Regions from separate parts of the Microbacterium sp. S1037 genome, predicted to be linked through region 1. Evidence: predicted binding sites of a transcription regulator. Region 1 holds the regulator's gene; the other holds the start of a gene.
The links. The regulator HspR, encoded in region 1, represses chaperone genes until heat shock. The targets are predictions, from matches to a motif close to AAGTTGAGTCNNNNNGACTCAACTT.

Region 1 (15,644 bases):
GGATGACGACCCGGATGCGTGGCGAACTGCCCGCCGACGAGCTGCAGGTAGTCCGACGACGCGCGGTAGGAGTCGGCGATACCTCCGTGCCATCCGGTCAGTCCCGTGCCGTTCGCGACGGCGGTGCGCAGCCCCGCGAGAGCCTCGCGAGAGATCTCCGACATCGTGACGCACTGCAGCACGAGGTCGGTCGCGGCCATCTCGTCGGCGTCGGCGTACACCTCGTTCGACTCGCTGACGCGGACGTCGAAGCCGTTGTCGCGCAGGAACGGCAGGAACAGCTCGGTCGCCTCGACCGGATGGTGGCCGTCCCACCCTCCGCGCACGACCAGCGCTCGTCGATGGCTCATGCGTCCTCCTCGTCGTGGATGGATGCCACCCTCCCACGGCCCTCGCGGCGGGACGCGAAGCTTTGCGCAAAAGTCCGCGGCATCCGGCACACTGAGATCGTGTCCCGCCCCACGCTCGCCCAGGTCGCGGACGCCGCGGGCGTGAGCATCGCGACGGTGTCGCGGGTGCTGCGCGAGCGCGGCGAGATCTCGCCGACAACGCGTGCCCGCGTGCGAGACGCGGCTGACGCGCTCGGATACGGCGCGGGCGGACGGGGGCGTCCGCGCGCGGGGACTGCGCGGCTCATCGACCTCGTGATGGGGCGGTACGACGGTCCGTACAGCGAAGAGGTGGTCGTCGGCGCGCGCGAGGCCGCGACGCGTCTCGGGTACGACCTCGTCCTCACCGCCGAGCGGGACGACCCCGCCGACGACTGGCCCGCGCGCATCGCCGCGCGCGGCTCGGGCGGCGTCGTGCTGGGCCTGAACGTCCCGACGGCCCGGCAGCTCGCGAGGCTCGAGGCCGCGGCGATCCCGCTCGTGCTGTTCGAGCCCTCGTCGGAGTCGCGCGTTCCGCTCCCGAACGTCCGCACGACCGACCGCGCGGGCGGCGCGGACGCCGCGCGGCACCTGCTCGACCGCGGCGCGCGTCGCTTCGTCGTGGTCGACGGCGCCCCCTCGTACCGGTGGGGTCGGGCGCGTGTCGAGGGCTTCGGTGCGGCGCTCGCGGAGATCGTTCCGGATGCCGTGCTCCGCCGCGTCGCGACCGGGTGGAGCGCGAGCGGAGCCCGGCGTGTGGTCCGAGCGGTCCTTCCGGAGCTGCCGGGCGACGGTTCCGTCGGGGTCTTCGCGTGCTCGGACGAGATGGCCGCCGGCGTGTACGCGGCGGCGGCCGATCTGGGGCTCGGCATCCCGGACGACGTGCTCGTGGTGGGCTTCGACGACGTCCGCGGTGCCCGGTGGCTGCGCCCCGCGCTGACGACGGTGCGGCAGCCGATCCGCGAGATGGCTGCCGCCGCGGTGGAGCTGCTCGTGCAGCCGCCGCTGGCGGGGGCGCCCACGACGATCGAGCTGCCGACGCGGTTGATGGTGCGGGGGTCGACGGGGTGAGGCGCGGCCGCGTCGATCGCGGACGGTCTCGCGTCCGGGGATGCCGTGGACGCACAGGTCGACCTGGGGACGCCCCGGTCGCCACGGGCATCCGTGTGACGGACGGAGGACGGGGGTGCGCCGGAGGATCCGGTGGCGCGATTCATCCTCCGCTCGTCCCTGGACTTCCGCGCGTCACGGGCCGCCGCGCCGTCGCGCGCTAGGGTCGCGGAGTGACCTCGCGGCGTGCTCGTGCGATCACGCGGCTCGTCTCCGCGAGCATCGCGCTCGTCGTCGTGCTCATCGCGTACGGACTCCGTATCGCCGTGGGCGACGGCAATCCCTTCGACTTCTTCGGATACTTCACGAACCAGACGAGCAGTCTGACCGCACTGGTGCTGATGGCGGTGGCGCTCCGTCAGCTCCGTGGGCGCGGGGTCCCCGAGGCTCTCGCCGTCGCCTGGGGCGTCGGGACCGCCTGCCTCGTCGTCGTCGCGGTCGTCTACAACACCCTCGTGCCCGGAGCGGGGTCGGCCCCGCCGTGGGTCAGCGCGATCCTCCACATCGTGTTCCCGGTGTTCGTCGTGGCCGACTTCGCCTCGGCATCCGATCGCCCGCGCCTGCGCTGGCGAGCGCTGTGGTGGGTGCTTCCCTACCCGTGCCTCTGGCTCGCCGTCGTCCTCGTGCGCGGGCAGACGGATGGCTGGGTGCCCTACGGTTTCCTCCTGCCCGAGCGCGGCCCGGTCTCGCTCGCGGCGCACGTGATCGGCATCCTGGCGCTGTTGATGCTCGCGGCGACGGGCGTGTGGGGGCTGAGTCGGTGGCGTTCTCGAGCTCACGCGCGCGAGCCGGTGTCGCGCGCCTGATCTTCTGCGCGCCGCCGTCGTGGGCGGCTTCTGTGCGACGCGGGTCGGTGCGGGGGCCGCGAGCCCCACGTATCGGGCGGTGCGTCGACGGCCTCAGCTCGTCGGACCGACGGATGCCGCGAGCCGGGCGACGTGCGCGGCGATCCGCTTCGCCCGCAGGGCGTCGCTCGTCGCGGTGACCACCGGGTGCAGCACGGAGTACCTCTCGCTCTTGTTCAGCGCCTCGAACGCACGAGCGGCCGCGGGCTCGGCATCCAGCGCCGCCTGCAGGTCGGGCGGGACCTGGATCGTGGCGGACCCCGCGTACGCGCGGTCCCACCGCCCGTCGGCCTGGGCACGGGCGATCTCGTCGGCGCCGCGCGGGCGCATGCGCCCCTCCTCGATCAGGCGCGCCACGATGTCGACGTTGCGCGTGGACCACATCGATCGCGCGCGGCGCGGAGTGAAGTGCTGGCGGAAGGTCGCGGCATCCCGAGACTGTTTGCGCCCGTCGATCCATCCGCTGCAGAGAGCCTCGTCGAGGGCCTCGGCGTAGGTGAGCGAGGTCGGCTCGGTCGTGCCCTTCTTCGCGAGGACGAGCCAGACACCGTCGCTCGTGCTCTCGTTCGCGTCGAGCCACGCGCGCCAGCGCGCGACATCGGCGACGGTGAGTTCGGGTGGGTCGGCCACGGGCGCCTCCTCGTGCGGGGTGTCTTCGGAGAGTAGTGCGGGCGTCCGACATGGCGCCGACGGGGGCACGATGTACTCGCGATCGCCTTGGCGGGCGCTGGAGTCGCTCGAGAATCGTTTGAACGCGAAACGGCCCCGCCCGGTGTGGGCGGGGCCGAATCATCGCGTCAGCGCTGCGCGGGTGCTCTGCCGGTGAGCTTCGCCGCCTCGCGGTCGTTGGCGGACCAGACATAGGCGACGACGCCGAGGATGGCGGCGGGCGCGAGGGCGGACAGCAAGAACAGCCCGATCCCGGCCCACAGTCCCTCGTTCGCGAACGTGGGGCTCACGGCGAAGCCGATGCCGACGAGGACGAGAGTCGCGACGAGAAGCAGCCGGTTGCGATGCGTGCGAGTCATGATTCATCCCCCTCCGGGGTGCGAGACAGGTCGGCAGATTACCTGGCTGTACGCCGGTCCGGTAAGCCCGTCCGTGAAGTACACCCACAGTTCATCACCGGGGCAGAACCCGTTGCCCGCGACGTATTCGTTGGCGATGGTCACCGCGAACCCCGAAAACATCCACTGAGCTCAGGAAGCGTCCAGGGAACATCCACCGGGCATGCACGAGATGTCCCCCAGACGGGCGACGAACGTTTGCGCACGAGCATTCGAAGGGGTACTTCGCGGCCTCCCGCTCATGGCCGAGCAAGCGAGGCGTGCCGCGGAGGTGCTCGAGCCGGCCGCTGGCGGCTCCTGCTGGGCCACTATCGTGCCGTAGCTGAGGGGAATCGTCCCCACCGCCCCTCCACGGCCCGACTACGTCGGCCCGCGGAGCCTCCGGCGGCGTGGGCCCACCCAAGGCTTCGATTCGCGGCAACACGAAAGCCCTCCCGAACGGCCTGCGGCCGCCCGTGAGGGCTTTGAGGGGCTGACGGGAATCGTCCCTACCGCCCCTCCACGCGCCGCTGCGCGGCGCGCGGAGCCTCCGGCGGCAGGGGCCCACCCGCTGCGGGATTCGGTTCCTACGGCACCCACGCGAAAGGCCCGCCACACCGCCTGCGGCGGTGAGTCGGGCCTTTTGAGGGGCTGACGGGAATCGAACCCGCGCTGTCTGCTTGGGAAGCAGAAGTTCTGCCATTGAACTACAGCCCCGGATGCCATGCGGCAACCCGGCCAGCATAACAGCGTCTGCGTCGCGCGCCGGCGGCGGCGTACGGCATCCCTCCCCGAACCGCAGGTGATTCGCGAGGTCGCGCACGACCGCGGCCCCACGCGTGTGGTCTCGGCCGAAGCCGTCACGTCACGCGACGACACGGCCGGACCCCGCGCTCTAGGCTGGCCTCGTGCTGCTCTCCGATCGCGACATCCGAGCCGAACTCGCCTCCGGACGCCTGGGGCTCGACCCCTTCGATCCGGCCATGGTGCAGCCGTCGAGCGTCGACGTCCGGCTCGACCGCTACTTCCGGCTGTTCGACAACCACAAGTACCCCTTCATCGACCCGGCCGAAGACCAGCCCGAGTTGACCCGTCTGATCGAGGTCGACCCCGACGAGCCGTTCATCCTCCACCCGGGCGAGTTCGCGCTCGGCTCGACCTTCGAGCGGGTCTCGTTGCCCGACGACGTCGCGGCGCGCCTCGAGGGCAAGTCGTCGCTCGGTCGTCTCGGCCTGCTGACCCACTCGACCGCCGGGTTCATCGACCCCGGATTCTCCGGCCACGTCACGCTCGAGCTCTCGAACGTCGCCACGCTGCCCATCAAGCTCTGGCCCGGGATGAAGATCGGCCAGGTCTGCTACTTCCGCCTGACCTCGCCCGCCGAGAGCCCGTACGGTTCGGGGCCCTATGGCAACCGGTACCAGGGCCAGCGCGGGCCGACGGCCTCGCGCTCCGCGCTGAACTTCCACCGGACCGACGTCGGCGCGACCGACGCGGGCTCCGCCGGACGCTGAGCACCACGCGAACAGCCCCATCGAGTCGAGCTCGGTGGGGCTGTTCGCTGCGCGGCGCGTGCCACGCCATAAACGCGATCCACGCACAGAAACACGATGTGCTCGTGTTTCCGGTCGCGGAGAGCGTTTATCGCTGATCATTCGGATGCCGAGGGCGCACCGGATGCCGAAGCCTCGCGGCCGCGGACGAACCCGGCGTCGAAGCCGCGCTCGAAGGCGCGCTGCGCCGCACGGTGGGCGCGGTGCGAACCGCCGTGACGGTGCTCGCCGTCGTGGTCCGCACCGTAACCGTGTCCGCCGAAGCTGCGCTCGCCGCGCCCGAAACCGTCGCGGTGGCTGTGTCGACCGTGGCCGTGCTCACCGTGCTCCGCACGCTCCGACCCGTTGCGGTGGCCGCGCTCGGCGTGCTCGCCGTGCTCGAACCCCGCGTGGTCGCCGTGCCCGCGGAATCCGGGACCGAAGCCGCGTCCGAAGCCCCGGCCGGCACCGGGACCGAATGCGGGCCCGAACGCAGGGCCGAACCCGGGACCGAAGCCCCCGCGACCCCCGCGGAATCCACGGGGCCCGGAGACCGTGGCATCCACCCCGAGGGCGTCCGCGACGGCATCGAGTGAGGCGCTGAGCTGGGCCAGCTCGTCGGCCGGGAGATCGGCGAGGATCGACGCGCGATCGGCGTCGACCCGGTCGAGGATCGCGCGACCCTCGTCGGTGAGCGCCCAGACGTCGTCGCTGCGGACGATCCAGCCGCGCTCGGCGAGAGCCGCGACGCGCTTTCCGCCGCGGGCGATGCGGTCGCTCACCCAGGGGGCGTCGAGGCGACCGTCGATGACGCTGAGGATCGCGATGGTCCGCGGGTCGAGGTCGCTCTCACGGAGCAGCTCGAACAGGCGGTGGTGCAGCGCATGGCTCACGGCGCTCAGGCGATGGGCGAGGCTGCGGGCATCAAGAGAAGAAGAAGAGGTGTTCATGGGGTGTCCTTTCGTGGGCGGGGAATCCGCCGATGTATGTCATGTGACAACGAATGTACTGTGACATGTATTCCGAATGCTTGTCAAGCGACATGTAAAATTCCCTCGTGACCTCCGATCCCGCCGACGACATCGCCGCCGCTCTCGCGAAGCTGCGCGGGCGACGCCCGCGTCCCCCGTTCGGTCCGGACGAGCATCACCACCACCCCCACTCCCACGGCGGGCCGTGGGGCCGCGGAGCGCCGCCGTGGGCGGATCCCTCGCACGGACGCTTCGGCGGACCCGCACGCCTGCGCATGCTGGATGCGCTGGTCGCGGCATCCGATGCCCTGTCCGTCAGCGAGATCGCCGAAGCGGTGGGTGTGGATCAGCCGCGCGCTTCGCGCCTCGTGCAGCAGGCGACGCAGATGGGTCTCGTCGCACGCGAGCCCGACCCCGACGACGCCCGCCGCACCCGCGTGCGCCTCACTCCCGAGGGCGAGAAGCTCATCTCGAGTTTCCGCGGAAGGCGACGGGATGCCGTGCGCTCCGCGCTCGAGTCGTTCACCGAGGCCGAGCGCGCCGATCTCGCGCGTCTGCTGGCCAAATTCGCGGAGGCGTGGCCGCGGGACTGAGTCCGTGGCATCCGGGATCGTCCGCGCCGCGCGGGCGAAACTCCTGAGAAGTCGCGTGCGAGGGGGACGCCCGCCGTGAGGTCACGGGGGCGTTCGGGGCGGCGGCGCGGAAAGTCAGGAGTTTCGCACGCGCGCCTCGACCCCGTGCGGCGCCCGACCGCAACGCGGGGGCTCCACGCCGCTACACACGAAGCGAGCGCGGCGGCTCAGACGATCGCGGCCGGCTTCGCCTTCACCGGGAGCAGCAGCGCCAGGCCGACGGCGAGGATGAGCACGATCCCCAGGATGCCGAGGCGCGTGTCGCCCGTCAGCCCGACGAACAGGGCGAACAGGCCGGGGGCGAGGAACGACACCGCTCGTCCGGTGGTCGCGTAGAGGCCGAAGATCTCGCCCTCGCGGCCCTCCGGTGCGACGCGCGCGAGGAACGACCGGCTCGCCGACTGCACCGGACCGACGAAGGCGCACAGGCCGAGGCCCACGATCCAGAACCCGGTCTGCGACGTTCCGATGAAGAGCATCGCCGCGCCGAGCACGATCAGGCAGATCAGCGAGGCGGCGATCACGCGTTTCGGCCCGAAGCGGTCGTCGAAGCGTCCCGCCGCGAACGTGCTCACCCCCGCCACGACGTTCGCCGCGACGGCGAAGTAAAGCACCTCGGTCGAGCTGAAGCCGAACACCTGCGCCGCGATGATCGCGCCGAACGTGAACACGCCCGTCAGGCCGTCGCGGAAAACCGCGCTCGCGACGAGGAACAGCAGTGCCTGCCGGCTGTCGCGCCAGAGGGACCGCAGCGTATTCCACAGCACGACGTACGAGCGGAAGAATCCCACCCGCACCTCGCGCCGCTGCGCCGGGATCTCGGGCACGCGCACCAGCACCGGGATCGCGAACACGGCGTACCAGAGGGCGGATGCCAGGATCGCGAGCCGGATGTTCAGGCCACCGTCCTTCGACACGGCGAGGAGGCCACCGGCATCCGGATTCCCGAAGCTCTGGATGAACAGCACGAGCAGCAGGACGAGCAGCACGATTCCGCCGACGTATCCCATGCCCCAGCCGAAGCCCGAGACGCGGCCGATGTTCTCGCGCGTCGAGACCTGCGTGAGCATCGCGTAGTAGTTGACGCTGGCGAACTCGAAGAAGACGTTCCCGACGGCGATGAGCGTCGCGCCGAGGATGAGGTACGCGGGTGTGCCTTCGACGAACACCATGGCGGCCATCGCCAGCACCACGAGACCCGTGTTCACGCCGAGCCAGAGCTTGCGGCGTCCGGTGCCGTCGGAGCGTTGGCCGAGCACCGGGGCCACCAGCGCGACCACGATGCCGGCGAACATCAGTGCCAGACCGACGATGCTGGCGTTCTCGGCGAGGGCGTGCACGAGCGCGGGGTCGTCGTCGTTCCCGTTCGCGGCGGCCACGATCGCCGGGTCGACGAAGAGTTCGCTCGCGAGGTACGTGCTGAACACGAACGTCGTCACGACGGCGTTGAAGGCGGCCGAGCCCCAGTCCCAGAGGGCCCAGGCGATGACCGGGCGTCGGGTCGAGACGTTCCGTGAGGCGGCGGTCCCGGGGGAAGGCATGTCGGTCACGCTAGGGTCCTTCGGTGAACGCCCGGTGCGCCGGGAGACAGCCGCGCCGGCATCGGCGCGCGCGTTCAGGTTATCCTCAGGCCCGCGCGCGACAGCGGAGCGGACTACCGTGGAGTCATGGCATCCGAAACCCCCGTCGACTCCGCTGAGGCTGAGACCACCCCCGAGAAGCTCACCTTCGCCGATCTGGGACTGGATGCCGCCGTGCTCAAGGCCCTGAAAGACGTGGGCTACGAGACTCCGTCGGCTATCCAGGCCGCCACGATCCCCGTGCTGCTGCAGGGGCGCGACGTCGTCGGCCTCGCCCAGACCGGAACCGGCAAGACCGCGGCCTTCGCGCTGCCGGTGCTGTCGCAGATGGAGACCGGGCACAAGAACCCGCAGGCCCTCGTGCTCGCGCCCACGCGAGAGCTCGCGCTGCAGGTCTGCGAGGCGTTCGAGAAGTACGCCGCGCACATCAAGGGCGTCTCGGTGCTGCCCGTCTACGGCGGCCAGGGCTACGGCCAGCAGCTGTCGGCGCTGCGCCGCGGCGTCGACGTGATCGTCGGCACCCCCGGTCGCATCATGGACCACCTCGACAAGGGCACGCTCGACCTGAGCGAGCTGAAGTTCCTCGTGCTCGACGAGGCCGACGAGATGCTCAAGATGGGCTTCGCCGAAGACGTCGAGACGATCCTCGCCGACACCCCCTCGACCAAGCAGGTCGCGCTCTTCTCCGCGACGATGCCGGCGCAGATCCGCCGCATCTCGGCGCAGTACCTCAACGACCCCGAAGAGATCACGGTCAAGACCAAGACCACGACCTCGGCGAACATCACGCAGCGCTACCTCGTGGTGTCGTACCAGCAGAAGATCGACGCCCTCACGCGCATCCTCGAGGTCGAGAACTTCGAGGGCATGATCGTGTTCACCCGCACGAAGAACGAGACCGAGACCGTCGCCGAGAAGCTGCGCGCCCGCGGATACACCGCCGCCGCGATCAACGGCGACATCGCCCAGGTGCAGCGCGAGCGCACGGTCAATCAGCTGAAGTCGGGCAAGCTCGACATCCTCGTCGCCACCGACGTCGCCGCGCGCGGCCTCGACGTCGACCGCATCAGCCACGTCGTGAACTACGACCTGCCGATCGACACCGAGTCGTACGTGCACCGTATCGGTCGTACCGGCCGCGCGGGTCGGACCGGGGATGCCATCAGCTTCGTCACCCCGCGCGAGCGCCGCATGCTCACCGCGATCGAGAAGGCCACGCGCCAGCCGCTGACCGAGATGTCGCTGCCGAGCGTCGACGACGTCAACGCCACGCGCCTGACCCGCTTCGACGACGCGATCACCGCCGCCCTCGAAGACACGGCGGCGATCGCGACCTTCCGCGACGTCGTCGCGCACTACGTCGCGCACCACGACGTGCCCGAGGCCGACGTGGCCGCGGCGCTCGCCGTGGTCGCGCAGGGCGACACCCCGCTGCTGCTCGAGGAGGAGACGATCCAACAGCCGCGGTTCGACCGCGACCGCGCGGACCGCCCGGCGCGCGAGCCGCGCGAGGGAGGAGACCGCCGCAGCAGCGGTGGCCGCTTCGCGACGTACCGCATCGCGGTGGGGCGTCGCCAGCGCGTCGAACCTCGTCAGATCGTCGGGGCCCTCGCCAACGAGGGCGGCCTTCGTCGCAACGACTTCGGGGCGATCCAGATCCGCCAGGACTTCTCGCTCGTCGAGCTCCCCGCCGACCTCTCGCGCGACACGATCGACCGTCTCGCCGACACCCGCATCTCGGGCCAGCTGATCGACCTGCGCCTCGACCAGGGCGGGCGCTCCGCGAAGCGCAGCGACCGACCGCAGCGCCGTTCGTTCGACCGCGACCGCGACTGAGCCTCCGCGCGGCCGCTGCGCCGGGTCCGCGGCATCCGTCCCCGTGCCCCGCGCTCGTCGCGGCCCGAGGTTCGGCATCCATCGACGCCCCCGTACCCCTTCGGTTCGGGGGCGTCGTCGTCTCGTCGCTCCCCTCCGGAGCCACCTCGTCCCACTTATGGCCGCTTGAGCGCCCCTGGACTGGCCATAAGTGGGACATGAACCGCCAGAAGTGGGACAACCCCCTGTTGGCAGGCTCGCCCAGCCGTCCCGAAGTTGAGCCAATTCATATCAAGTCTCCTTGACGCCTCGCGGGGGCTGCGATAACCTTGAGTCATCGCGGCTCAACCCGTGAGAAGACTTCATCAGAACCACGAGCTCGGCACCGGTCGGGCTCACAAGCAAGGAGACACATATGCCACGTGCAGTGGGAATCGACCTCGGTACGACCAACTCCGTCGTGAGTGTCCTCGAGGGTGGCGAGCCCAAGGTCATCGCCAACGCCGAGGGTTTCCGCACGACCCCCTCGGTCGTCGCGTTCACGAAGGACGGCGAGGTGCTCGTCGGCGAGACCGCCAAGCGCCAGGCCGTGACCAACGTCGACCGCACCATCTCGAGCGTCAAGCGCCACATGGGCACGACCTGGACCTTCGACGTCGACGGCAAGAAGTGGACGCCGCAGGAGATCTCCGCCCGCATCCTGCAGAAGCTCAAGCGCGACGCCGAGGAGTACCTGGGCGACAGCGTGACGGATGCCGTCATCACGGTCCCCGCGTACTTCAACGACGCCGAGCGTCAGGCCACCAAGGAGGCCGGTGAGATCGCGGGCCTCAACGTCCTGCGCATCATCAACGAGCCCACCGCGGCCGCCCTGGCCTACGGCCTCGACAAGGGCAAGGAGGACGAGCTCATCCTCGTGTTCGACCTCGGTGGTGGAACGTTCGACGTCTCGCTGCTCGAGGTGGGCAAGGACGACGACTTCTCGACCATCCAGGTGCGCGCGACCGCCGGTGACAACCGTCTCGGTGGTGACGACTGGGACCAGCGCCTCGTCGAGTACCTCATCAAGCAGTTCAAGGACACCACCGGTGTCGACGTCTCGGGTGACAAGATCGCCCTCCAGCGTCTGAAGGAAGCGGCCGAGCAGGCCAAGAAGGAGCTGTCGAGCTCGACCTCGACCTCGATCAACCTGCCCTACCTGTCGCTGACCGACTCCGGCCCCGTGTCGCTGAGCGAGACGATCACGCGCGCCAAGTTCGAGGACCTCACCAAGGACCTCCTCGACCGCACCCGCAAGCCCTTCTCCGACGTCATCCGCGAGGCCGGCGTCAAGGTCGACGACATCGCCCACGTGGTGCTCGTCGGTGGCTCGACCCGCATGCCCGCGGTCGCCGAGCTGGTCAAGAAGGAGACGGGTAAGGACGCCAACAAGGGCGTGAACCCCGACGAGGTCGTGGCCGTCGGTGCAGCCCTCCAGGCCGGTGTCCTCAAGGGTGAGCGCAAGGACGTGCTGCTCATCGACGTCACCCCCCTGAGCCTCGGCATCGAGACCAAGGGCGGCATCATGACGAAGCTCATCGAGCGCAACACGGCCATCCCCACCAAGCGCAGCGAAACCTTCACCACCGCCGACGACAACCAGCCGTCGGTCGCGATCCAGGTCTTCCAGGGCGAGCGCGAGTTCACCCGCGACAACAAGCCGCTGGGCACCTTCGAGCTCACCGGTATCGCTCCGGCTCCCCGTGGCATCCCGCAGGTCGAGGTCACCTTCGACATCGACGCGAACGGCATCGTGCACGTGTCCGCGAAGGACAAGGGCACCGGCAAGGAGCAGTCGATGACCATCACGGGCGGCTCGTCGCTCCCGAAGGAAGACATCGAGCGCATGGTCCGCGAGGCCGAGGAGAACGCCGCGGAGGACAAGAAGCGCCGCGAGTCCGCCGAGACCCGCAACCAGGCCGAGACGCTCTCGTACTCGATCGAGAAGCTGATCAAGGAGAACGAGGACAAGCTCCCCGCCGAGGTCAAGACCGAGGTGCAGGGCGACGTCGACGCGCTCAAGACGGCTCTCGCCGGTGACGACGACGACGCGGTCAAGACCGCGTTCGACAAGCTGAACGCCAGCCAGGGCAAGCTCGGCGAGGCGATCTACGCCTCGTCGCAGGCTGCGGGCGAGCCCGCTGACCCCAACGTGGGCCAGCCCGGCAACGGCGAGACGCCGAACCCCGAGGAAGACGTCATCGACGCCGAGGTCGTCGACGACGAGAACCCCGACGAGAAGAAGTAAGCAGAGAACATGGCACACAAGGACGACGAACAGCCCACGGGCTCGGGCGCCGGTCCTGACGAGACGGGGCCGGAGGAGAACACCTCCGGCCCCGCGCCGTCGGGCGAGCAGTCCGAGACGCAGGACGCAGGCCAGACCCCGGATGCCGAGGGCCTGACCATCGACGACATCCTCGGCGCCGAGCAGACTCCCGAGGCAGCCGCAGAGGGCGCTTCCTCCGACAAGGAGGCGTCGCTGCTGATCGACCTCAAGCGTCTGCAGGCCGAGTACGCGAACTACCGTCGACGGACCGAGGAGCAGCGCGAGCGCGAGATCGAGCGCGCCAAGGGCGAGGCCGTGAAGGGCCTGCTGCCCGTCATGGACGACCTCGACCGCGCCGCCAAGCACGGCGACCTCGTCGAGGGCAGCCCGCTCGCCGCCATCGGCGAGAAGGTCCGCGCCGTGGCCGAGCGCCTCGGTGTGGTCTCGTACGGCGCCGTCGGCGAGGTGTTCGACCCGCAGCAGCACGAGGCGATCTTCCAGGCTCCGACCCCGGGTGCGACGGAGACGACGATCCTCGAGGTCGTCGAGGTCGGCTACCGCCTCGGCTCGGTCGAACTGCGACCGGCGAAGGTCGTCGTCGCCGTGCCGGCCTAAGAGGAGGACACATGGCGAGTCAGGACTGGTTCGACAAGGACTTCTACAAGGTCCTCGGTGTCGACAAGGGCGTGAGCGCGGCCGATCTGAAGAAGACCTACCGCAAGCTGGCGCGCCAGTACCACCCCGACTCGAACCCGGGCGACGCGAAAGCGGAGGCCAAGTTCAAGGAGATCAGCGAGGCCTACTCGGTGCTCAACGATCCCGAGCAGCGCGAGGAGTACGACCAGATCCGGGCCATGGGCTCGGGGGCGCGCTTCTCGGCTCCGGGGACGGGTGCCGGCGGCGGTTTCGATGACGTGTTCAGCCGTTTCGGTCAGCAGCGCGGGGGAACCACGGGCGGTCCCGCCGGCTTCGAGGACTTCTTCTCGATGTTCGACCAGGGCGGAGGGGGCTTCGGCTCCGGACGCTTCGGTCAGACGACGGGCGGATACCGCGGCTTCGGCGGCCCCCAGCGCGGGGCCGACGTCACGGCGCGCACGACGATCGACTTCGTCACCGCGGCCAAGGGCGAGACCATCACGCTGCAGGGCGAGGACAACAAGCCCTTCAAGGTGAAGATCCCGGCCGGCGTCTCGGACGGGCAGAAGATCCGCCTGCGTGGTCGTGGTCGTCCTTCCCCGGACGGCGGCGAGAGCGGCGACATCGTCGTGACCGTCGCGGTGCGTCCGCACCCGGTGTTCACCCGTGACGGCCTCAACCTGCGGCTGACGGTCCCCGTGACCTTCACCGAGGCGGCTCTCGGCGCGACCATCGAGGTGCCCACCCTCGGCGGCGACCCGGTGCGGCTGCGTGTCGCCCCGGGCACTCCGTCGGGGCGCGTGCTGCGCGTCAAGGGGCGTGGCATCCAGACCTCCAAGGGCACCGGCGACCTGCTCGCCGAAGTCCAGGTCGCGGTCCCCGCGCACCTCGACGACGCCGCCCGCGAGGCCCTCGAGCGTTTCCACGAGCTCGAACCGAAAGAGAATCCCCGCGCCGACCTGATGGCCAAGGCGCGATAACACCACCACGCCGGGGCTCGGCATCCGGGATCACGGATGCCGGGACCCGGCGAACGGCACGAGCGAGAGGAGAAGACGTGGCCGACCGAGAGATCGATGAGGATTCCCCCATCTTCGCCATCGCCGTCGCCGCCGAGCTGTCGAACATGCACCCGCAGACCCTGCGGCAGTACGACCGGCTCGGCCTTGTCGTCCCCGCGCGCACCCAGGGTGGGTCGCGCCGGTACTCGAGCCGGCACGTGCAGCAGCTGCGCGAGGTCGCGCGCCTGTCGAGCGAGGGCATGAGTCTCCCCGCGATCGCGCGCCTGTTGACACTCGAGCAGCAGGTGCACGACCTGTCGCGCCGCGTGAGCGAGCTCGAGCGTCAGCTCATCGCCGAGCGCGAGTCCCGCCCGGGCGCGCGCGTGTTCGCGGCGGGGGCGACCGGGTCGGTCGTGACCCTGCGCCACGGTGCGCGCGTGCGTCGCGCGACCGACATCGTGCTGTGGCGTCCGCGCGACGCGCACGGCGACTGACGCTCCCGCAGGCGCCGCCGGCTCACGCCGGATCGAGTCGCAGAACGGTCGGTGACTCGCCCAGTTTCAGGTCGTCGACGATGCGCACCGTCCGGGCGATGTCGTCCACAGCGCCGATGACCGTGCCGAAACGCTCGCGGTCGGAGCAGACCGCGGTGACCGTCACGAAGTGCGAGCCCGTGTCCCACGTGTAGGTCGCGAACGGCGGCGTCTTCGGGTCGCTCGGCAGGGGCATCGCGAGCTTCTCGCCGACGCCGAGGAAGGGGTTCCGGAACGACTCGGTGTCGTCGTACTCCATCGGCATCATCGCGCGCGCCGTGCGCAGCTGCGGCGTCGCCTCCTGCAGCTGCGCCATCACGACGAGCAGCTCGGGGTCGCTCTTCCACACCCACACGAGCACGCGTCCGGCCGCGCGCCGCATGAGCAGCGGAGCGGCCTGGCTGAGGATCCACGCGAAAGCTCCGCCCCCGGGCCGGGGCGTCGAGCCCGCGGCGGTGTTCGCCTGGTTCAGCAGCATGCCGATGGCGGCCTTGCGGTGGCGGCGGCCGCGGAATCCGAGGGAGCCCGTCACGGGCACCCAGCGGTCGGCGGGAGCGTCGGCCTGCAGTCGGGACATGGGTCCAGCCTAGAACCCTCCACGCTTGCCATTCGATGGAAAGTGCGTTTCACTAGACGACATGGCTGATGCCTCCACACGCACCGTCGACCGGGCGCTGACGCTGCTCGCGACCGTCTGCGACGACGGCCCCCTGACTCTCGCGGACGCCGCTCGGGCGGTCGGCCTCTCGGCGAGTACCGCGCTGCGCCTGCTCCGCACGCTCGAAGCGCAGGAGTTCGTCCGGCGCGTCGACGACGGTCGTTACGCGGCCGGTGTGCGCATGATCCAGCTCGGCGCGCGGGCGCTGTCGAACGACGCCCTCGTGTCGCTCGCCGAGCCCGCCCTCTCGCGGGTCGTCGCCGAGACAGGCGAGTCGAGTTACCTCGCGGTGCGCGGTCCCGGCGACACCGCGCTCTACATCGCGATCATCGAGGGCACGCACTCGATCCGCCACTCCAGCTGGGTCGGTCGCACCATTCCGCGCGAGGGTTCCGCGGCCGGGGCCGTGCTCGGCGGTGAGGTCGCGCGGGATGAATACGTCGTCGTCACCCAGGGTGTGGAAGACGACGTCACCGCCATTGCCGCCCCCATCGTCGTGGGAGGGCGGGTCGTGGCATCCCTGTCCGTCGTCGTCCCCAGCTATCGCACCACCGAAGCCAAGACCGCCGAGATCGGGCGCATCCTCGTCCGCGAGAGCGGCACGATCGG
Region 2 (15,644 bases), on a different contig from region 1:
GAGGCCGCCGAGGCCTACGTCGGTTCCGGTGCCACACCCGTCGCCGTGCGGCCCGCGCCCGAACCCGGCGCGACCACACGCGTGATGTTCGCCGACGACACGCTGCCCGAGAGCACCACGCGAGCGATCTTCGTCGACCCCGCCACGACCGAGATCCGCGGCGATCTCCCCGTCTACGGCACGAGCGGAGCACTGCCGGTCCGGCACTGGATCAGCGATCTGCACCGTTCGCTCCACCTCGGCGCCCTGGGCCGGTGGTACAGCGAGCTCGCGGCATCCTGGCTCGGAATCGTCGCGCTCGCGGGACTCGGACTCTGGATCGGGCGCTTCGTGCGCAGCCGCCGCGGGCGCCGCGATCTGCTCCGCCCCAACCGGTCGCACCGCGGTTACCGTCGCCTGTCGGGCTGGCACTCGGCGGTCGGGATCTGGGTCGTCCTGGGGGCGCTCTTCCTCTCGGCCACCGGGATCACGTGGTCGACGTTCGCGGGCGCGAACGTGACGGACCTGCGCGCGGCGATCGGCGGGGGGACGCCCTCGCTCGACACCTCGCTCGAGGGTGCCGCCGCCCACGGGGGAGACCATGCCGAGCATCTGGGCGGTTCGCCCTCCGCGCCCGCGGGGGCGGCGAATCCGCCGACCTTCGACGCGGTGCTCGCGATCGCGAAGCGCATCAACGTCGACAGCGGCGACGTCGAGATCCGCCCGCCGGCCGCTCCCGGCACCGCCTGGGTCGTGCAGGAGATCCATCGCAGCTTCCCGACGGAGGTGGATGCCGTGGCGATCGACGGCGCGACGATGGAGGTCGTCGACCGCGTGGACTTCGCGACCTTCCCGCTCCTCGCGAAGCTTTCGCGCTGGGGCATCGACCTGCACATGGGCTCGATGTTCGGTCTGCCGAATCAGATCGCTCTGTTCGCTCTGGCGGTCGGGATCGCCGCTCTCGTGGTGCTCGGCTACGCGATGTGGTGGAAGCGGCGCCCGACGCGGGGACTCGCGGCCGCCCCCGCCCGGGGAGCCCTTCGTGGTGCTCCGTGGTGGGGCGTCGCGATCGTGCTCGCCGTGGCGGTGCTCATCGGATCGGTCCTGCCGATGGTCGGTTACCCGCTCGCGGCGTTCGTCGTGCTCGACGTGCTGCTCGGGTGGTGGGGGCGACGCGCGGCGGTCCGACGGGTGACGGGCGCTGGGCTCAGCTCAGGACCTGGTGCATCGTCACGGAGCCGGTCGTCGGCTCGGTGAAGCCGAGGCTGCGGTAGAGCGCCTGGCCCGGCGGGTCGGCGAGGAGTGTCACATAAGCACCCTCGGGGGCCTTCTCACGGATCTCCGCGAGAAGGCCCTCGAGGATGCGGCGTCCGAGTCCGCGCCGCTGGTAGGCGGGGAGCGTCGCCATGTCGGCGACGAGGAAGTACCACCCGCCGTCACCGACGACCCGGCCCATCGCGACCGACCGGCCGTCGGCATCCACGATCCGTCGCCACGCCCAGCTGTTCGCCAGGGCCGGTGCGCCCTGCTCGGGGCGCTTCGGAGTCAGCCCGGAGGCGCGGCGCAGCTCGAGATAGTCGTCGAGCGTCGGGGCGAGGGGTTCGAGGCGGAGGTCGTCCATCGGACCAGCCTGGCACGCGTCGGATGCGGGGCTGGCGCGGCTCAGGCGTCGTCGGGGTCGGGGAGGTTCTGGGCGATGCGGCTCGAGGCGGCGGAGTCGCGACCCACGCCGGGCTGATACTTGGCGATCGGGTCGTCGCCGTCGACGTGCGGCTCCGGCGCCGTGTCGTCCACGGGCTCTCCCGCTGACGTGTCCTCGTGGTGGCGCGAGGTCGAGTCGCTGCCGCCCCGGGCATCATCGGTGCCGCGCTCCATGCCGCCGTCGGCCGCGCGCGTTCCGACCCCGGGCAGGTCGTTCTGGCTCGACACGTTCTGCACGCGCGCATCGTCGTCGGTGTCGATCTCGGTCGCGGCGACAGCGCCGCTGTCGGCTCCCGCGCCGCCCGCGGGGACGTCGGCGGCGAGACCGTCGGAGTCGGCGACGGTGTCGCCGTGATCGGCGCCGGGGAGATTCTCGGGGGTGGGAGTGTGCATGGACGTTCCTTCCGTGGGGCGTGTGGCCACGTTAGGCGCGGGGTCCGACATCGGCGGCGGGGTTGACGCCGCCGTCACGGCGGCATGGCAGGATCTTCGGATGACGGCCACTTCCCCTTCCCAGCGGTACTGCGTCGTCGCCCTGTTGGCTCCTCTGGAGGTGGGCGACCGTGTCGCGCGAAGCGCATGGCCGGCGCACGTGACGCTCGCCTCGAACTTCCTCGCGGAGGCATCGACCGCTGAGCTCGTCGAGATCCTCCGCGAAGTGCCGTTAGCGGATGAGCCCTTGACGTTCCGGGTCGGTGACGTGGCCATGTTCGGTTCGCAGCACGACATCGCCGTGCGGCTGGTGGAGTCGCCGCGCGCGAACCATCTGCACGGGCTCCTGACAGACCGTCTCGAGCATCTCGCGGGCTTCGCCGCGGACGAGCCCGCCTACTGGCGGGGTGGCTTCCGACCTCATCTCACGTTGGGACCCGCCGTCCGTGCGGTCGACGGGGAGATCATGCGGTCGACACGTGTCGGGATCGCGCGGATCCAGGGTGCCGAGGCAGAACTCGTGGGAGCTGTCTCCCTCGGGTGACGAGGCGAGGAGCCTCCTGCAGCGTGGTTCGCACGGGTGGCGGGCCGCCGACGTCGCCGACCACCCTCCCGTCCCGGGAGATCTCCCAGCCGCTGATACACCGGGCGGGGGGCGCTCCGAGGCGGCGGCTCAGTCGGTGTCGACCGCGCGGCGACCCCGCACGATCGTGAGCAGCGCCGCCGCGACGAGCACCGCCCACGACAGCACCAGGGCGATGGATGCCAGGGCGTGGCGTGGCGCTTCCGGCGAGGGCGCGGGGTCGAAGACCGCGTAGCCGAATGCGCTGAGCAGCAGCCCGAGCGACCCGACGAGGTACAGGGTTCCGAGCAGTCGACCGAGACGGGCGACGGGGGCGTGCGCCATGGTCAGATCAGTCCCTTCAGAATCGCCGCGACGAGGCCGGCGAGTGCCGTCAGCAGAGCGCCGAACAGGCGCACGTACCACCTCGCCCCGCGTTCGGCGAGCGCCAGCCACCCCAGCACTGCCAGGATCACGAGTCCCGACACCGAGGCACTCGCGAACGACGCCGTCTCGGGCAGCACGCCGACGACACCCAGGGCGAGCAGCGCGATCGGCACGATCGGACCGATCAGGATGCCGCTCGAGTGGGTCAGCGCCAGCGAGATCGACGCGCGCACCCCTGAGAAGGTATTGCCGCGGACGCCGTGCGTGGCGATGGTCACGGCCACCACGTGGGCCGTCCAGATCGCGGTGGAGGCGAGAATGCCGGAGAAGAAGACATCGGTCAGCGAAACCCCCGGCTGCGTACCGGCCAGCACGCCTGAGACGAGGATGGTGCCGTAGATGGCTTCAGGCGTCGCGATGACGTAGCGCAGCGGTGTGGCGCGCGCGGAGGGAGGAGTGCTCACGCTCACATTCTGAGGGACGCTGTTTCCCCCTGTCGCCGCGACGGGCGGGATCGTCGCGGTCATCCTCGAACCGGCCGACCGAGGTGCGCGGGAGGCGTCGAGGTACCCGCGGCGGCAGACCCGTCGGGCCCCGGCATCCGACCGCCCCGATGTCGGAAGCGCTGGCTAGGCTCGAGAACAGCGTCGAAAGGACACCCCATGCAGCAGCGCCCCCTCTCCCGTACCGGCCGCGAGGTCTCGGCGATCGGTCTCGGAACCTGGCAACTCGGTGCCGACTGGGGAGATGTCAGTGAAGACGACGCGCGGGCCGTGCTGGCAGCCTCCGCCGAGGCCGGCGTCACGCTCTTCGACACGGCCGACGTCTACGGTGACGGCCGGTCCGAGCAGATCATCGGGGATTTCCTGAAGAGCGCGGATGCCACGGGCATCACCGTCGCCACCAAGATGGGCCGCCGCGAAGACCAGGTGCCCGAGAACTACGTGATGGAGAACTTCCGCGGCTGGCTCGACCGTTCGCGGCGCCTGCTCGACACCGAGACCCTCGACCTCGTGCAGCTGCACTGCCCGCCGTCCGCGGTGATCGACGACGATGCCACGTGGGATGCCCTCGACCAGCTCGTGTCCGAAGGGGTGATCGCTGCGTACGGCGCCTCGGTCGAGACGATGGACCAGGCATTGTCGGCCCTGACACGGCCGAACCTCACCAACCTGCAGATCATCTTCAACCCGTTCCGTCTCAAGCCCCTCGACGAGGTGCTGCCGCTCGCGGCCGAGAAGAACGTCGCCGTGTTCGCGCGCGTGCCGCTCGCGAGCGGGTTGCTCTCGGGCAAGTATTCGCGGTCCACGACGTTCGCCGAGAACGACCACCGCTCGTACAACCGCAACGGCGAGGCATTCGACAAGGGCGAGACGTTCTCGGGCGTCCCGTTCGACGAGGGCGTTGCCGCGGCCGACGAGCTCAAGGCATCCCTCCCCGAGGGGGTGACGCTGCCCGCGGCGACGCTCGCGTGGATCGCGTCGCGCGAAGGCGTCACTTCGGTGATCCCCGGCGCACGCTCGGTGTCTCAGGCCACGGCGAACGCCCAGGCCGCTGAGCTGCTCGAGGGCGGCTTCGACCTCGACGCGTTCGACGCTCTCGTCCGCGACGTGTACGACCGCCGACTGCAGGCCGAGATCCACCCGCAGTGGTGACCCGCGCATGAGGAAAGCCGGGTCCGCTCATGGAGCGGACCCGGCTTCGTCGTGGGGAGGAGACGTCAGCTGACGTCGCCGCGCCAGGCGCCGGACTCGGCGCCGCGCGACTCGATGTACTCCTTGAAGTTCGCGAGGTCCTTCTTGACCGAGTGATCGTCGGCGCCGAAGACCGCGCCGAGCTTCTCGAGGACGCCGGTGGGTGCCCAGTCGATCTGGACCGTGACCCGCGTCTCGTCGTCCGACAGGCGGTGGAAAGTCACGACGCCGGCGTGGTTCTCGTCACCGCCGATGCTGTTCCACGCGACCCGCTCGTCGGGGTGCTGCTCGGTGATCTCGGCGTCGAACTCGCGCTCGGCCCCGGCGATCTTCACCTTCCAGTGCGTGAGGGTGTCGCTCTTCTGCGTGATGGACTCCACGAAGCTCATGAAGTGCGGGAACTCCTCGAACTGCGTCCACTGGTTGTACGCGACGCGGACGGGAACGTTGACGTCGATGGTTTCGATGACCTGTGCCATGGTGTCCTCTTTCGTGTGGTTTCCGGGGCTGTTCCAGTCTTCGGCCGTCGTGGCCGACGTGCCCCCGGGGTTGAGGGATCGGCACGGATGACCTATACGCGCGGGTGCCGTGGCGACGGCGTTGGGCGCGGCGGCGATGGCGTGGGGATGCGGCCATAAACGCGATTCGCGCGCAGAAACGCGAGGAGAGCGCGTTTATGGTCGCGGATCGTGTTTATGCGCGGGCGGGCGCCACCGGGCGCCGGGTCGGCGCTGCGCGGTCGCGCGTGCGAACGCCCCGGGCGCCGGGTCGCACCCCCGGGAGCCCCCGTGTCAGGCACGCCCCCGCAGGATCAGGTGCCAGTACACCCAGGGCAGGACGCGGCGGTCGGCGATCCATGAGAGATACCGCTCCCGGTACAGCGAGCGCCAGAACGGGATCGTCGGCTGCAGCCGGCCCCACCGGTCGAACTCCGCGAAGACGACCGTGCCGCGCGACACCGTGAACGGCACCACGCTGTACCCGTTGTACTTCTGCGTGGGCGCGCGTCCCCCCAGAACGGCGCGCAGGTTCTTCACGAGCGCCTTGGCCTGCTGACGGATCGCGCCGCCCGAGCGCCGGGTGGCGACCGCCGCCGCGTCGCCGACGGCCCAGATCTCCGGGTGCCGCACGTGCTGAAGCGTCTCGGGATCGACGTCGACGAACCCGTGCGGATCATCGGATGCCGCGAGCCCACTGCCCGCGATCCACTCGGGCGCCCGCTGGGGAGGCACGGCGTGCAGCACGTCGTACTCCAGCGTCTCCTCCGCGCCGCCGCGACCGATCGTGAGCGTGCGGGTCTCGACATCCACGGATCGAAGGTCGCGACTGTAACGCACCTCGATTCCGTACTCGTCGAGTTTGCGCTGCAGCTCGCGATCGACGGCCGGGATGCCGAAGGGCACCGGGTCGGGGCAGACGAAGACGACGCGGATGTCGTCGCGCACGCCGATCGCGCGCCACCAGTCGCACGCGAGGTACATCGGCTTCTGCGCGGCCGCGCCGCACGAGGCGGGTTCGGGCGGTTGCGTGAACACGACGGTTCCCGACCGGAGATCGCGCAAGGCCGCGGAGGCCTTCGCCGCGAGCGCGTAGTCGTAGTTCGAGACGCCGGAGTCCGCGGCCATCGCCTCGGGCAGTCCGGGGACCTGCTCCCACGCCATGCGCATTCCGGCGCAGACGACGAGCTGGTCGTAATCGACGCGCCCGCCCGAGACGAGATGGACGCGCCGGGTCTCGGCATCCACCGTGAACACCTCGTCGCGCAGCCACCGCACCCCCGGAGGGATGACGTCCGCCTGTGGCCGCGCGGCTTCCGAGGCGCGGGCAGCCCCGCCGGCGATGTGCGACTGGAGGGGGGCGAAGACGTGGAGCGTCCGCGGTTCGATGACCGTGATGTCGGCCAGACCGGCGCGGTGCAGGCGCCCGGCGACCGACAGTCCGGCGTTGCCGCCGCCGACCACGACAATGCGGGGATTCGTCATGCCCTCACGCAACGTCATGTCGTGGACCCGCGCCAGCGCCTTGACAGCCGCGGTGGGTGACGCGCCTACGCGAAGGTCGCGGCGGGGAGGCTGTCGTCCGCGGGTTCCGGCACGACGTACAGGCCGGTGGGGGAGTTCGCCGTCGACATGAGCGCTTCGAGCCACGCGCGGTTCACCGCCGGTGGACGCCCGCCGTTGAACTTGAACACGAGGTTCGCCCGGGGATGAAGCCACACCGCGGTCCGTCCGCCGCCCGTGCTGATGTCGTCCTTCCACACGAAGTAGAACGGCTCGCCCCGCCGCAGCTTGTTGCCGATCACGACCTGGAGGTGCGCCAGGAGGCGATCCTCGAACTCGTTGCGAACGCCGCCCTCGTAGATGAACTTGCCCACGTCTCCCTCTCCGCGGACGATCCCGCTGCTGTGTCCGTGCCATCGAAGTCGCTCGCGAGAGCCACGCGGCCCGGCGCGCGCCGAAGGACGGCGGCTTTGCGTACGAGTCCCCGCACTTTGCTGCCGGGGCGTGACGCGTCCTGCGTAGTTTTCCCAGTAGTCGGGTTCGGCCGCGGAAGGGCTGTCAAGGGGCGCCCCGCGGCGCGAGACCCGCGATGGGATGAAGGGGTTGCCAACGAAAGGACCTCTCATGAGCGACGCCTCGATCGACCCGTCCACCCCCGACGTTCCCGTCACCGACCCCGACGGCGGGCTCTCCGGGGCTCAGCCGCTGCGCGACGGTGACACCTCCATCGAGCCCGACCCCGCGCTCGACCCCGCGCAGGCCGAGTGGGATGCCACGACGGCCGTCAATGCCGGTGTCGACCCCGACGACATCAACCCCGCGACGGCGACGGGTGCCGATCCGGCCGAGATCCCCGCGGACGACAGCGACATCCCGCTCGAAGACATCCACCCGGAGTCGACCGGGACCGACTCGCAGGGCGAAGACCCCGGCATCGTTGAGCTCGGCGAGGAGGGTCAGGGCGACCTCGCCCCCGAGGACCTCTGAGCCCCACTCGCGTGGGATTCGACCGTGCGCACAGAACCGTGCGCACAGAACGGTGCGCACGCCGAGAGGGCCGGCCCCCGAAGGACCGGCCCTCTCTGCGTGTGAATCTCACTGCTCGATGAGCTGCGGGGTGCTCTCGTGCGCTTCGATGACGCCGTCGTGGTCGTCGGTCGAGACGGCGATGCGGCGCGGCTTCGCCTTCTCGCTCACCGGGATCGTCACGCTCAGCACGCCGTTACGGTACGAGGCGCTGATGTTGTCGGTGTCGATGCCCTGGCCCAGGTTGAGCTGCCGCACGAACGAGGCCGTCTCGCGTTCGCGCGTGATCCACTTCACGCCCTCGCCCGAGGAGAGCGTGCGTTCGGCGCGGATCGTCAGCAGCTGACCGTCGACGTCGATGTCGACCGATCCCGGGTCGACGCCCGGGAGGTCGGCGGCGAGGACGTAGTGGTCGCCATCGCGGTAGAGGTCCATCGGCATCCGTCGCGGTCCGCCGCCGCGGCGAGCGTCGAGAAGGGTCGACGCGAGGCGGTCGAGGTCGCGGAAGGGGTCGTAAGTGGCCATGTCGATACTCCTTTTCGATCTGTCCGTTGAAGTTGAGTCGAGTTCGCTCAACTGACCTCAGATTAGCACTCGCGTGGCGAGAGTGCCAAGGGTTCGCACGCGTGGTCGTCACGCTTTTCGGGATGAAACCCGGATGCCACGGCATCCGAGTCCCTTCCCTTTTCCGTCTGCTCCCCACGGCGTACCGTCGCGCGGAGTTGAGGGGAGACACGCCTGTGCGTCGGCCTCAGGGATCGGCGTGTCGGACGTGAACTCCGCTCGACGGTACGGCGGCTCGGGAGGTTGTGCGGCAGATGAAGCGGCAGAACTCGTACCGTCGCGCGGAGTCCGTCGGCGACGCGCCGGGGATCAGGGCCCCGGCACCGGCGCGCCGCGCCCCGACTCCGCATGACGGCACGCCGCGCCGGGCGGAAACTCCGCACGACGGCACGCCGCGCCCGGACTCCCGAGCCGCCCCGTCCGCCCTCCCCGCGCGATAGCGTCGTCGGGTGACGGATGCCGCGGCGAAGCCGCACCTCGTGCGGGCCCTCTGGGGCGCGACCCATCCCGGTCCCACGCTCGTGGTCACCGTCCTCTCCCTCGCGCTCGGGATCGCCGCGGGCGTCGAGCCCGCGCGCCTCGCGCTGCTCGTGGTGGCCGTGTTCGCGGGTCAGGTCTCGGTGGGCCTCTCCAACGATGCGATCGACGGGGCGCGTGACGCCGCCGTCGGCCGCACCGACAAGCCCATCGCCGGGGGAGCGGTCACCCCGGAGCGCGCGCTCGCGGTGGCCGTGGCATCCGCGATCCTCGCCGTGGGGCTCTCGGTGCCGCTGGGCCCGGGTCTCGTCGCGGCGCACGCGATCGCGCTCGCGTCGGCGTGGGGCTACAACGCCGGGCTGAAGTCGACGCCGTTCTCGATCGCGCCCTTCGTGCTGAGCTTCGGGCTCTTCCCCTCGTTCGCGACGCTGTCGGCTGTCCCGCCGGCGCTCGCGGCGCCCTGGGCGTCCGTCGCCGGGGCGGCGCTCGGAGCGGCCGTCCACCTCACCAACGTCGTCCGTGACCTCGACGACGACCGCCGAACCGGCGTAAGGGGACTCCCGCACCGGCTCGGGGCGCGCGCCTCGGTGGTACTGGCCGCGTGCGGGATCCTCGCCGGCGCAATCGCGGTGTTCCTGGGGACGGATGCCACGGCCCTCGGCCTGGTCTTCTTCGTCGCCGTCGCGACGGTCGCGGTCGCCGCGGTGGTCGTGGTGTTCGTGAGGTCGCCGGGGCGGGCGGTGTTCCAGCTGACGATGCTGGCGGCGTTGCTGCTCGCCGCGCAGCTCGTCGTGGCGTGACGGCGCTCGGGCCGTTCGGCGACGGCCCGGTGGCTTCCACAGGCTCAGCCACCTGCGTTGCGGCGGTGGGGGCGGGCTCCGGTGGCTTCGACGGGCTCAGCCACCTGTGTCGCGGTGATGGATCACCCACCTGTGTTTCGGCGGGCGGGGCGAGGCGCCGGCGGACTCAGCCGCCTCGGCGCCCCGCCCCGGACCGTGATTTACTGCGGGCGCACCCGCAGGTGCGTCACGCCGCCGTCGACCTCGAGGGCCGTCCCCGTGGTCGACCCCGACAGCGGACTCGCGAGGTAGAGGATCGCGCCCGCCACCTCGTCGGGCGTGACCATGCGGCCCGTCGCCTGCCGAGCGTCGAGCGCGGCACGCTCGGCGACCGGGTCGGGGAAGTTCTGCAGCATTCGCTCGACGAAGGGCGTCGACACCGTGCCGGGGCTCACGCAGTTCACCCGCACGCCCTCGCGCACATGGTCGGTCGCCATCGCGTAGGTGAGCGAGAGGATCGCGCCCTTCGAAGCGTTGTAGACGGCGCGCTGGGGGAGGCCGTTGAGCGCCCCGATCGAGCACACGTTGACGATCGACGCACGCTCCGAGCGCTTGAGGTAGGGCAGCGCGGCGGCGCACGCGCGGGCGGTGCCGCGCACGTTGATGTTCAGCACGCGGTCCCAGTCGGCCTCGGTGGCCTCCTCGACGGTTCCTACGCAGCTCACGCCCGCGCTGTTCACCAGCACGTCGACGCCGCCGAACCGGTCCGCGACGGCGGCCAGGGCGGCATCCACGGAGTCCCGGTCGGTCACGTCCGCACCGAATCCGGTCAGACCCTCGTCGAGATGGTCGGTGACCAGGTCGAGCACGGCCACCCGCGCCCCCCGCGCGGCGAACGCCTGCGCGGTCGCCAGACCGATGCCCGAAGCCCCGCCGGTCACCACGACGGAAAGACCGTCGAACTCGCCGGCGCTCATGCCTGCACCATCGTCTGACGCGCGCGGCCGAGACCGTCGATCTCGAGCTCCACCACGTCGCCGGCCCGGAGGTAGGGAGTGTCGGGGAGACCCAGGGCGACGCCCGCGGGGGTTCCCGTGTTCACCAGGTCGCCCGGGCGCAGCACCATGAACTGCGACAGGTACCAGACGACGTACGCGACGGTGAAGATCTGCGCGGAAGTCGAGCCGTTCTGCCGCTCGACGCCGTTCACCGAGAGACGCAGACCGAGAGCCTGCGGATCGCCGACGTCGGATGCCGGCACGAGGTCGGGGCCGAGCGGGTTGAAGGTCTCGCAGCTCTTGCCCTTGTCCCACTGGCCGCCGCGCTCGAGCTGGAACTCGCGCTCGGAGACGTCGTGTGAGACGACGTATCCCGCCACGTGGGCGAGCGCCTCGTCGGGGGAGGCGAGGTAGCGCGCGGTCGTGCCGATCACGACCCCGAGCTCGACCTCCCAGTCGGTCTTCGTGGACCCGCGGGGGATGAGCACGTCGTCGAAGGGACCGACGATCGTCGAGGGATCCTTCATGAACACGACGGGCTCCGCGGGGACGGCGGCTCCCGTCTCGGCCGCGTGATCGTGGTAGTTCAGGCCGACGCAGACGATCTTGCCGGGGAGCGCGATGGGCGCTCCCACGCGGAGGGATGCGGCATCCGGAAGGATCGGCAGCTCGCCGTTCTCGGCGGCGGCGCGAGCGCGGGCGAGGCCGTCGTCGGCGAGGAAGGCGCCCGTGATGTCGGCCGTGAGCGGACGCAGGTCGTAGACCGAGCCGTCGTGGCGCAGGACGGGGATCTCGGCGCCGGGATCGCCGAGTCGAGCGAAGGACATGGATTCTCCTTGGGGTGGGTGGTTCAGGGGTCAGCGGGTGACGGGATCGGCGGATGCCGCGCCCTCGAGCTCGGATCGACGGATGCCGCCCTGCCAGTCGCCGGGGTGCAGGCAGGCGTAGGCGCCGGCCAGGGCAGCGGTGCGCAGGCGCCCCGCGGGGTCACTCCCGGCGAATCGCTCGGACAGGTACCCGGCGGCGAACGCGTCTCCCGCGCCGACCGTGTCGACCGGGGTGATGGGGACCGCGGCGATGCGGTGCAGCTCGCCGTCGATGACCGCGACCGCTCCGTCGCCGCCCAGGGTGACGACCGCGTCGGCGGGGCCCGCCGCGGCCAGCGCCCGGGCGAGCTCTTCGGGCGCGGTGTGGGGGTGCAGCATCCGCGCCTCGTCGTCGCTGGCGAAGACGATGTCGGCGAGCCCGATGACGTGCGCGTACGCTTCGACGGCCTCGGCAGGGTCCCAGAGCCTGCTGCGGTGGTTGACCGCGAACGACACGAGCGCGCCTGTGCCGCGAGCGCGGTCGACCGCGGCGATCACCGTCTCGCGCGCCGAGTCCGACAGAGCGAGGGTGACGCCGGTCACGTGGAGGATGTCACCGGTCTCGAGGGGAAGGTCCTCGAGGTCGGCGGGCTCGAGTCGACTGCCGGCGCTGCCTCGGCGGTAGTAGTCGACGGTCGTGGCGCCCGCGCGCGGTGTCGACTTGAGCATGAGGCCGGTCGGGGCGCCGGCGTCGAGGAGGGCGCGCACCTCGACGCCCTCGGAGCGGAGGTCGCCCACCACGCGACGACCCAGAGCGTCGTCGCCGACGCGACCGAGCCACGTGACGGGGACGCCGAGGCGGGCCAGTCCGATCGCGGTGTTTCCTTCGGCCCCTCCCGTCGCGATGTGCGCCTGGGACGTGTGCTCCCAGCCGCCCACACCGGCACCGAGGACGAGCCCCATGCTCTCGCCGAGCGTGACGACGCGGCTCATCGGGCGGACCGTGCCGCGTCGCGGATGCGCGCGCACTCGGCGGCCGCGGCGGCGATCGTCTCGAAGTCGCCGCGGGCGATCGCGTCGCGGGGCACCATCCAACTGCCGCTCGCCGCGAGCACCCACGAACGGCGGAGGTAGTCGCCGAGGCTGCCCGGATCGACGCCTCCGCTGGGGATGAACCGCACGTCGGGGAACGGTCCGTGCAGCGCGTCGAGGTAGCTCCCTCCGCCGAGGTGTCCGGCCGGGAAGACCTTCACGTCGGAGAAGCCGTCGGACAGCGCCCGCTGGACCTCGGTCGGGGTCGCGACGCCCGGAACGACCGTCACGCCGCCCGCGCGGAGCCGGTCGGCGACGGCGGGGTCGTATCCGGGCGTGACGGCGAACGTCGCGCCCGCGTCGATCGCGGCATCCGCCTGCTCGATGGTCAGCACCGTCCCCGCGCCGGCGAGGAACCCGTCGATGCCGGCGGTCGCCGAGATCGCCGCGAGACCGGCGGGCGTGCGCAGGGTGAACTCCGCGCAGCCGACGCCCCCGTCGCGCAGGGCGAGGGCCAGGTCGCGCGCACGATCGGCGTCGTCGAGCACCACGACGGGGACGATACCCACGGAGCTGAGGCGTTCGGTGAGCGAGGACGACGAGTCGCTCATCGCCCGAGCCACCCCCCGTCGACCGGCAGGGTGATGCCCGACACGTAGTCGGACGCCCGTGAGGCGAGGAACACCGTCGCCCCGGCGAGATCGGATGCCTCGCCCCACCGGCCCGCCGGGATGCGGTCGAGGATGGCGGTCGAGCGCACGCTGTCGGCGCGCAGGGCTTCGGTGTTGTCGGTCGCGATGTAGCCGGGCGCGATCGCGTTGACGTTGACGCCCTTCGACGCCCACTCGTTCGCGAGGGCCTTGGTGAGCCCCGCGATGCCCGACTTGGCCGCCGTGTAACCGGGGACGTTGATGCCACCCTGGAAGCTCAGCAGCGAGGCGGTGAAGATGATCTTGCCCCGCCCGCGTTCGAGCATCTGGCCGGCGACGGTCTGAGTGAGACGGAACTGGCTGCTGAGGTTGATCTGCAGCACGCGATCCCACGCGTCCAGCGGGTGCTCCGCCGCCGGGGCGCGCTCGATGGTGCCGGCGTTGTTGACGAGGATGTCGATGTGGCGTCCGGAGAGGTCCGCCCCCAGCGCGTCGACCGCCGACGGATCGCTGAAGTCGCACGCGATGCCGGTGAACGAGCGACCGGTGGCCGTCACCGCGCGTTCGATCTCGCTGCCCGACGTCGACTGCGAGGCGCTGACCCCGATGATGTCGGCGCCCGCCTCGGCGAGACCGAGCGCCATGGCGAAGCCGATCCCTCGGCGCGCGCCCGTGACGACGGCCGTGGTGCCCTCGAGCGAGAAGAGCCCGTTCATGCCTGGCCTCCCACGTCGACGAGGATCTTCATCGCGCGGCCGGCCTCGAGGTCGGCGAAGGCCTCGGCGGTGGCGCTGAGGGGCACGATGCGCGTGATGAGCAGATCGGTGGGGATGACGCCGCCCGCGACGAGCTCGACGGCGGTCTCGAAGTCGGGGCGCTGGTACACCCGAGCGCCGAGGAGGCGCAGTTCGCGCCAGAACATCCGCTGCAGGTCGACCTCGCGCGGGGTGGGGTGGATCGCCACGACGACGATGGTGCCGCGCACCTTCGCCAGCCCCGTGGCCCCGCGCACGGCGGCGGCGGCCCCCGAGACCTCGAAGACGACGTCGGCTCCGGCCCCGTCGGTCCATTCCTCGACCACGGCGACCTGGTCGCGTTCGCGGGGGTCCAGCGTCGCGAAGCCGAGCTCCTCGATCTGCGCGCGGCGCTTCTCGTCGAGCTCGATCACGAGCACCTCGGCCCCGGTGTGACGGGCGACGCACGCGATGAGGACGCCGATGGGACCGCCGCCGATGACGACGGCCTTGTCGCCCGGGGCAAGCTCGGAGCGGCGCACGTCATGGACGGCGACGGCGACCGGCTCGACGAGAGCGGCATGGTCGAGGGCGATCCCCTCGGGAAGACGCACGAGCGTCTCGGCCGGGACGTTCCACAGGCCCTGGAGCGAGCCGGGGGAGTCGATCCCGATGAAGTCGAGGTTCTGGCAGATGTGCTCGTTGCCGGCGCGGCATGCGGGGCAGGTGCCGTCCCAGGCCAGCGGCATCACCGTGACACCGTCTCCGGCGCTCCAGCCGTCCACGCCCTCGCCGACCGCGGCGATCGTGCCGCTCATCTCGTGGCCGAAGACGAGCGGGGTGGCGACTCGCGCGTCCATCGAGCCGTGGAGGATGTGCAGGTCGGTCCCGCAGAGGCCCGTGTAGGCCACCCGCACCTGGATCTGGCCGGGAGCGGGAGGCGTGGCATCCGCCTCCCGGATGTCGATCGTGTGATCGCCCACGTAGGCCGCTGTCAGCATTGACTCTCCTAAAGATCAGATGAATTCTCCGATCAATCATGCCTCACAAATCGTCATATGTCTCGGTTGCACCCGAAACCCCGCAGCGCTACGGTGAACAAACGATTGACCACGACGTCTCACGACGTTTTCTCCTCGACGCGAAGGCGCGCGATCCTCATGACACAGCAGATCATCAGACCCTTGGACGGTCTTCTCGTCCTCGACTTCAGTCAGTTCCTCGCCGGTCCGGTCGCGGCGCTCCGCCTCGCGGATCTCGGCGCGCGGGTCGTGAAGATCGAGCGCCCCGGCGTCGGCGACATCGGACGGACCCTCGCGTTCGCCGGTCGCTCGATCGACGGCGACACGGTGTCGTTCCACGCGATGAACCGCAACAAGGAGTCGGTCGCCGCCGACCTCAAGAACCCCGACGACCTCGAAGACGTCCGTCGGCTCGTCGCGCGCGCCGATGTCATGATCCAGAACTTCCGCCCGGGGGTGATGGAGCGCATCGGTCTCGACTACGCCTCGGTGAAAGAGATCAACCCCTCGATCGTCTACGCCAGCGCGAGCGGCTACGGCGACGAGGGTCCGTGGCGCGACCGTCCCGGTCAAGACCTGCTCGCCCAGGCGATCTCGGGGCTGCCGTGGCTGAGCGGCTCCCGGGAGGACGGCCCCGTGCCGCTCGGCCTCTCGATCGCCGACCACCTCCTCAGCTGCCACATCGCTCAGGGAGTGACCGCGCTGCTGGTCCGCCGCTTCCGCACGGGGCAGGGGGGACTCGTGCAGTCGAGCCTGCTGGAAGCCGTCCTCGACCTGCAGTTCGAGCTCCTCAGCACGAAG

Region 2: a site for HspR is predicted at 8,336-8,360, ahead of ACMW4R_RS16995 (Hsp20/alpha crystallin family protein). Genes of this name have one in related genera too.

What each region holds. Positions count from the first base shown of each region.
Region 1 covers NZ_JBLWIG010000001.1:461,481-477,124, reverse strand. Annotated here, with positions in the region: gene ACMW4R_RS02045 (ThuA domain-containing protein) at 1-350, opposite strand, end outside; gene ACMW4R_RS02040 (LacI family DNA-binding transcriptional regulator) at 450-1,439, shown strand; gene ACMW4R_RS02035 (Pr6Pr family membrane protein) at 1,652-2,284, shown strand; gene ACMW4R_RS02030 (YdeI/OmpD-associated family protein) at 2,378-2,953, opposite strand; gene ACMW4R_RS02025 (hypothetical protein) at 3,121-3,351, opposite strand; tRNA gene ACMW4R_RS02020 (tRNA-Gly) at 4,016-4,086, opposite strand; gene dcd (dCTP deaminase) at 4,278-4,883, shown strand; gene ACMW4R_RS02010 (MarR family winged helix-turn-helix transcriptional regulator) at 5,021-5,851, opposite strand; gene ACMW4R_RS02005 (MarR family winged helix-turn-helix transcriptional regulator) at 5,959-6,465, shown strand; gene ACMW4R_RS02000 (MFS transporter) at 6,672-8,045, opposite strand; gene ACMW4R_RS01995 (DEAD/DEAH box helicase) at 8,172-9,920, shown strand; gene dnaK (molecular chaperone DnaK) at 10,315-12,186, shown strand; gene ACMW4R_RS01985 (nucleotide exchange factor GrpE) at 12,196-12,822, shown strand; gene ACMW4R_RS01980 (DnaJ C-terminal domain-containing protein) at 12,834-13,823, shown strand; gene ACMW4R_RS01975 (heat shock protein transcriptional repressor HspR) at 13,901-14,338, shown strand; gene ACMW4R_RS01970 (hypothetical protein) at 14,361-14,954, opposite strand; gene ACMW4R_RS01965 (IclR family transcriptional regulator) at 15,016-15,644, shown strand, end outside.
Region 2 covers NZ_JBLWIG010000003.1:397,330-412,973, forward strand. Annotated here, with positions in the region: gene ACMW4R_RS16940 (PepSY-associated TM helix domain-containing protein) at 1-1,236, shown strand, start outside; gene ACMW4R_RS16945 (GNAT family N-acetyltransferase) at 1,187-1,600, opposite strand; gene ACMW4R_RS16950 (hypothetical protein) at 1,642-2,073, opposite strand; gene ACMW4R_RS16955 (2'-5' RNA ligase family protein) at 2,174-2,656, shown strand; gene ACMW4R_RS16960 (hypothetical protein) at 2,786-3,019, opposite strand; gene ACMW4R_RS16965 (hypothetical protein) at 3,022-3,525, opposite strand; gene ACMW4R_RS16970 (aldo/keto reductase) at 3,724-4,716, shown strand; gene ACMW4R_RS16975 (SRPBCC family protein) at 4,782-5,234, opposite strand; gene ACMW4R_RS16980 (NAD(P)/FAD-dependent oxidoreductase) at 5,547-6,737, opposite strand; gene ACMW4R_RS16985 (hypothetical protein) at 6,803-7,129, opposite strand; gene ACMW4R_RS16990 (sugar ABC transporter ATPase) at 7,380-7,742, shown strand; gene ACMW4R_RS16995 (Hsp20/alpha crystallin family protein) at 7,851-8,306, opposite strand; gene ACMW4R_RS17000 (UbiA family prenyltransferase) at 8,795-9,622, shown strand; gene ACMW4R_RS17005 (SDR family NAD(P)-dependent oxidoreductase) at 9,823-10,578, opposite strand; gene ACMW4R_RS17010 (fumarylacetoacetate hydrolase family protein) at 10,575-11,426, opposite strand; gene ACMW4R_RS17015 (sugar kinase) at 11,457-12,398, opposite strand; gene ACMW4R_RS17020 (bifunctional 4-hydroxy-2-oxoglutarate aldolase/2-dehydro-3-deoxy-phosphogluconate aldolase) at 12,395-13,048, opposite strand; gene ACMW4R_RS17025 (SDR family oxidoreductase) at 13,045-13,803, opposite strand; gene ACMW4R_RS17030 (zinc-dependent alcohol dehydrogenase) at 13,800-14,822, opposite strand; gene ACMW4R_RS17035 (CaiB/BaiF CoA transferase family protein) at 15,006-15,644, shown strand, end outside.